2 regions of the Paenisporosarcina sp. genome follow, and region 2 is predicted to be linked to the other one. Evidence: a T-box and tRNA genes for the amino acid it is inferred to sense, from the RefSeq annotation. Region 2 holds a T-box; the other holds one or more tRNA genes.
What was found. The T-box of region 2 lies ahead of alaS (alanine--tRNA ligase). A T-box ahead of a tRNA ligase gene usually reads a tRNA of that ligase, here a tRNA-Ala.
Positions count from the first base shown of each region.

Region 1 (3,428 bases), on a different contig from region 2:
GACAGTGCAAGCTTTTCTTGGAAGTATGACATAGACTGCTTCGACGCCGTAGCATCTGGTATTCACGCCTCAACTCAAAACGTTTTCGCCGTTTCTCATCATCTTGAACGTTTAAACCGGTAACCAATATCCGGCCAGCTTAGCCTTCTCCGTCCCTCGTTGTCAACAAATAATGGTACAGGAATATTAACCCGTTGTCCATCGACTACGCTTTTCAGCCTCGCCTTAGGTCCTGACTTACCCTCCGCGGACGAACCTTCCGGAGGAAACCTTGGGTTTTCGGGGTATAGGATTCTCACCTATATTTTCGTTACTCAAGCCGACATTCTCACTTCTGCTTCGTCAATATCCGCTTCCGCTAATACTTCACCCTACAACAGAACGCTCCCCTACCGATATATCTTTGATATATCGCACAGTTTCGGCAAATTACTTAGTCCCGTTCATTTTCGGCGCAGGTTTACTCGATCAGTGAGCTATTACGCACTCTTTAAAGGATTGCTGCTTCTAAGCAAACCTCCTGATTGTTTATGCACTCCCACCTCCTTTATCACTTAGCAATTATTTAGGGGCCTTAACTGGTGCTCTGGGCTGTTTCCCTCTTGACAATGGAGCTTATCCCCCACAGTCTCACTGATGAACTCTACACTTAGTATTCTTAGTTTGCAACGATTTGGTACCGAATTACCAGCCCGCATACGTAACAGTGCTTTACCCCTAAGTTATAACATTCATCGCTGCGCCTAAACGCATTTCGGGGAGAACCAGCTAGCTCCGAATTCGATTGGCATTTCACCCCTAACCACAGTTCATCCGCTGATTTTTCAACATCAGTCGGTTCGGTCCTCCACTTAGTATTACCTAAGCTTCAACCTGACCATGGTTAGATCATCCGGGTTCGGGTCTATAACCAGTGACAAACGCCCTATTCAGGCTCGCTTTCACTATGGCTTCAGCATTCTCTGCCTTAACCTGCCACTAGCTATAAGTCGCCGGCTCATTCTTCAACAGGCACGCAGTCAGACGATTTAGTCGTCCTCCTACTGATTGTAAGTTTATGGTTTCATGTTCTTTTCACTCCCCTCCCGGGGTTCTTTTCACCTTTCCCTCACGGTACTGTTTCACTATCGGTCATTCAGGAATATTTAGCCTTACGAGGTGGTCCTCGCAGATTCACACGGAATTTCACGTGCTCCATGCTACTTGGGATTCAATTGGATTGTTTCAATTTTCGACTACGAGACTTTCACTCTCTTTGGTTGAGCATTCCAACTCTATTCGTCTAATTGTCACATTTAATCATTTCAAATTGTCCCACTACCCTTATTACTAAGTTTAGGCTGTTCCCAGTTCGCTCGCCGCTACTACGGGAATCGTTTTTACTTTCTTTTCCTCTAGGTACTAAGATGTTTCAATTCCCTAGGTTCGCTCTTTCTTATTTATTTATTCAATAAGAAGTATTTGAGTTTCCTCATTCGGAGACCTCCGGATAATAGCTTGTTTCCAGCTCCCCGAAGCATTTCGTTGGTAACCACGTCCTTCATCGCTTCTGAATGCCAAGGTATCCCCCATAAACTCTTCATTCCTTGAATTTAAGACTTCTAGAATCTTAATTTTCTTTCAAAACCTTATTGGTTTTTAATGTGGAGGTAAGCGGATTCGAACCGCTGACAGCCGCCGTGCAAAGACGGTGCTCTACCAACTGAGCTATACCCCCGTTGGGCCATTCTGGATTTGAACCAGAGACCTCACCCTTATCAGGGGTGCGCTCTAACCAACTGAGCTAATAGCCCGTTTCTTTTTTGTTATCGACCTAATTTTTAAAAACTTAAATTTTTAAAGGAGGTGATCCAACCGCACCTTCCAGTACGGTTACCTTGTTACGACTTCACCCCAGTCACTAATTCTACCTTAGGCGTCCTCCTCCAAAAGGTTAGAGTAACGACTTCGGGCATAACCAGCTTCCATGGTGTGACGGGCGGTGTGTACAAGGCCCGGGAACGAATTCACCGCTGTGTAGCTGACCAGCGATTACTAGCGATTCCAACTTCATGCAGGCGAGTTGCAGCCTACAATCCGAACTTAGAACGAGTTTTTAGATTAGCTAGTCTTCGCAGATTTGCATCTCATTGTCTCGCCCATTGTAGCACGTGTGTAGCCCAGGGTGTAAGGGGCATGCTGACTTGACGTCATCCCCGCCTTCCTCCGGTTTATAACCGGCAGTCTTTTTAGAGTTCGCTAAGGCAACTAAAAATGAGGGTTGCGCTCGTTGCGGGACTTAACCCAACATCTCACGACACGAGCTGACGACAGCCATGCACCACCTGTGTATACGTTCCAAACGGCACTTTCCTCTTTCAAAGAAATTCGTATCATGTCAAACCCTGGTAAGGTTCTTCGCGTTGCATCGAATTAAACCACATGCTCCACCGCTTGTGCGGGCCCCCGTCAATTCCTTTGAGTTTCACTCTTGCGAGCATACTTCCCAGGCGGGATACTTAACGCGTTAGCTTTGATACTGCGCAGGTCGATCTGTTCAACATCTAGTATCCATTGTTTACGGCTAGGACTACTGGGGTATCTAATCCCATTTGCTACCCTAGCTTTCGTCTCTCAGTGTTAGTAATAGCCCAGTAAAGTGCCTTCGCCATCGGTGTTCTTTCCAATCTCTACGCATTTCACCGCTCCACTGGAAATTCCCTTTACCCCTACTATACTCTAGTCTAATAGTTTCGACTGCGGTTTCGAGGTTGAGCCTCAAGATTTAACAGTTGACTTATTAAACCACCTACAGACGCTTTACGCCCAGTGATTCCGGATAACACTTGCATCCTCCGTCTTACCGCGGCTGCTGGCACGGAGTTAGCCGATGCTTATTCTTCAGGTAACGTCATTTTTTTCCTCCCTGAAAAAAGAGGTTTACAACCCATAGGCCGTCATCCCTCACGCGGTATTGCTCCGTCAGGCTTTCGCCCATTGCGGAAAATTCCCCACTGCTGCCTCCCGTAGGAGTCTGGACCGTGTCTCAGTTCCAGTGTGTCTGATCATCCTCTCAAACCAGATACTGATCGTCGCCTTGGTAAGCCATTACCTTACCAACAAGCTAATCAGCCGCAAGCTTCTCTCTAGGCGGAAATCCATTTCACTCGAAAGCATATGGGGTATTAGCAACCGTTTCCAGTTGTTATCCCCCTCCTAGAGGCAAATTCTTACGTGTTACTCACCCGTCCGCCACTTGAGTTAAAAACTCTCGTACGACTTGCATGTGTAAAGCATACCGCCAGCGTTCATCCTGAGCCAGGATCAAACTCTCTTAAAATTTCCGTGAATTTTTTTTTTTACTTTTGTCTAAAAGCATTTCTATCAAGTTGAATCAGAGAGTACTAAGGAAAATCAATCAGAAAGAGGGAGATTAAAAGAAATAGAAT
Region 1 covers NZ_JBYNRN010000043.1:7,698-11,125, reverse strand. Annotated here, with positions in the region: partial or broken rRNA gene AC3EA5_RS15530 (23S ribosomal RNA) at 1-1,592, opposite strand, end outside; tRNA gene AC3EA5_RS15525 (tRNA-Ala) at 1,645-1,717, opposite strand; tRNA gene AC3EA5_RS15520 (tRNA-Ile) at 1,720-1,793, opposite strand; rRNA gene AC3EA5_RS15515 (16S ribosomal RNA) at 1,839-3,319, opposite strand.
Region 1: it encodes a tRNA-Ala, which carries the amino acid that the T-box ahead of alaS (alanine--tRNA ligase) is inferred to sense. The anticodon was not compared.

Region 2 (3,428 bases):
CGCTTTCGTGCTTATTGCTAAAGTATCATAACCAACAAAAGTACTCTCCTCTTTAAGATTACCTAAAACTTCTGATTGTACTTGCATTGAATCAACGTCTTTTCTTGCTGAACGAGCACGTGTACGTTGCTCTTCAAGCGATGCTTTAAACCCTTCATGATCAACGGTCATTCCAGCTTCTTCAGCGTACTCTTCGGTTAACTCCACTGGGAAACCGTACGTATCATATAAACGGAAAGCATCATTACCAGGAATAATGTTCAAGCCTGCTTCTTGCTGAGATGATATAACAGCTGATAATATACTTAACCCATCTTGTAACGTTTCATGGAAACGTTCTTCTTCATTTTTAATAACGCGCATAATGAAATCTTGTTTTGCTTCCACTTCAGGATAAAAATCGTTCATGATTTCGCCAATAATCGGAACCAGTGTATACATGAATGGACGATCAATCCCTAAATTTTTCCCGTAACGTACAGCACGACGTAATAGTCTACGTAAAACATACCCACGACCTTCATTAGATGGTAATGCACCATCACCAATTGCAAATGCAACCGTACGCGTGTGGTCAGCAATTACTTTAAATGCTAAATCATCATTTAAATCTTTCCCGTACGATTTTGAAGATACTTCCTCAGTCTTTTGAATGATTGGCATAAACAGATCTGTATCAAAATTAGTTGGAACATTTTGCACAACACACGCCATACGTTCTAGGCCCATTCCAGTATCAATATTTTGTTTTGGTAATGGTGTATACGTATGATCTGGGTTGTGATTAAATTCCGAGAAAACTAAATTCCATATTTCTAAATAACGGTCGTTTTCACCGCCTGCATACATTTCGGGATCTGTTGGATCATTGCCGTAGCTTTCACCACGGTCATAGAAGATCTCAGAGTTAGGTCCACTTGGTCCTTCTCCAATATCCCAAAAGTTTCCTTCCAAACGAATAATTCGTTCTTCTGGAATACCGATCACATCTCTCCAAATCGCATAAGCTTCTTCATCTTCCGGATGTACGGTAATGGATAGTAGTTCAGGATCAAAGCCCATCCATTTTTTATCCGTTAGAAATTCCCAAGCCCATTCAATTGCTTCTTTTTTAAAGTATTCTCCAATAGAAAAGTTCCCAAGCATTTCAAAAAACGTATGGTGTCGTGCTGTTTTCCCCACATTTTCGATATCGTTTGTGCGAATCGATTTTTGTGCATTCGTAATGCGTGGATTTTCAGGTATAACACGTCCATCAAAATACTTCTTCAGGGTAGCAACGCCACTATTAATCCAAAGTAATGAATTATCATTGATCGGAACGAGTGGAGCACTTGGTTCAACTGCATGGCCTTTTTCAATAAAGAAATCTAAATACATTCGACGTATTTCTGCTGCTGTTTTCATCTTTCATTCCTCCTTAAAATAGAAAAAGCCCTCAATCCCCTAAAAAAGGGACGAAGGCTTTAAATTCGCGGTACCACCCTAGTTACAGCAAAACATGACTGCTGTCTCTCGATTATGCCTTAACGCGGCTCACGGCAGGGATTAGCTGCACTTAAGAGTAGCTTTCCATTCAAATACTTGAAGGTTCTTTCAGCCGGGGAACCTTTTTCTAAGACAAGAATTATAAATGTACTTTCTCTATCAACGTGTTTAATTATGCTTGCTTTACATGAAGAATGAATGAAAATACTTCCTCAAATTGAGCAACTTTTTTTTAGTATAAAAAACAATTGCCTTTGTGTCAATTCACTTCTTCCACAAAATCGTAAGGAGTTGAACCATTCATACCAACTAAAGGATGAATCGAGAGATGATTAGCAGCCGTTAAGATTGCCAATTCTTGATTTTCTACTTCTTCAACTGTAGTAGTAGTGTCCTCCATTTTCTCTGATTCCTCAGATACTTCCTGGTTGTTTAACCTTTCTTTTAAAGAAGTTAAACGAGCAAGATCATCATTACGTTCAATCCCATATTTAAATACATCAGCATCCCCACAAAGAATCAAGAAATTCTTAGCCCTTGTAATGCCGGTATACAGTAAATTTCGACGCAACATTTTCATATAACTTCTGACAACAGGCATAATGACAATCGGAAATTCACTACCTTGAGATTTATGAATAGAACAACAATAAGCTAATGTTAGCTGACCTAAATCACTACGTTGATATGTGACTTCAATCCCTTCAAAAGAAACGACCATCATATCCTGTTTTTCAACATTTTCACTGGCTTTTGAAATACTTATAACTTCGCCCATATCACCATTAAATACATGGCTCTCTGGTTGATTGATCAATTGAAGTACTTTATCACCAATTCGATAAATCGTATCACCAAAAGTTAGTTCTTTACGTTTTTTAGTATCATTTGGATTAACCATTTCTTGAATCATTTTATTTAAAGCATCAATACCTGCAGGTCCTTTGTACATCGGTGCTAATACTTGTAGTTCTTTAATCGTGTGGCCTTTAGCAAGTGCACTTTTAATGACTTGTTCAACAACTTTTGAAATTTGTTCCGGACCCGCTTTTATAAACGAACGATCTGACGTTTTATCCGTTAAATTCGTTGGCATTTTCCCTTTTTTCATTTGATGAGCAAGTTCAATGATAGAAGACCCAGCTGATTGACGATAAATATCCGTCAATTCAACAGTTGGAATTCGACTTGATCCAAGTAAATCTTTTAATACTTGCCCTGGTCCCACGGGTGGTAGTTGATCTTGATCGCCTACAAAGATGACTTGAGCTCCTTCAGGTATCGCTTTTAGTAATTGATGTGCAAGCCATGTATCGACCATCGACATTTCATCGATAATGATTAGCTTTCCTTTTATATCTCGTTCTGTCTCTTCTTCTTTATCTTGACCTGTAAAACCGAGTAAACGGTGAATCGTCGTTGCAGGAAGACCCGTCGATTCATTTAAACGTTTCGCAGCCCTACCTGTAGGAGCAGCCAAAATGATTGGAAATGGTTCTTCTTTTTTAGCATAGTCTTTTGGGTCAAGTGTTAAACCATGTAATTCTGCATAGACCTCAACTAGACCTCTAACAACGGTCGTTTTACCAGTACCTGGACCTCCTGTTAACAACATCACGGAAGCATTCATACCAAGTTCTATTGCAGCTATTTGAGTCTCAGCATAGGTCACGCCTAGCCGTTCTTCGGCATCTCCAAGTGCTTTTCTAATTTCGGATGTAGGAAAGCCCGTTCGCTCCTTCTGTTCTTGAATTAAAAGCTCAAGTTTGGAAGCAATGCCAACCTCTGAAAAATAGAGAGATGGCAAATAAAAACGAGACATCTCACCTGCCAGTTTCCCATCTTCAACTAATTCGATACAAGCATTAGAAATGGCATCAAAAGGCACCTTTTCAAACTGACTTGATTCTAATAATTGTTTCACATTCGGCAATATATGC
Region 2 covers NZ_JBYNRN010000012.1:267,845-271,272, reverse strand. Annotated here, with positions in the region: gene alaS (alanine--tRNA ligase) at 1-1,407, opposite strand, end outside; T-box leader at 1,451-1,660, opposite strand; gene recD2 (SF1B family DNA helicase RecD2) at 1,748-3,428, opposite strand, start outside.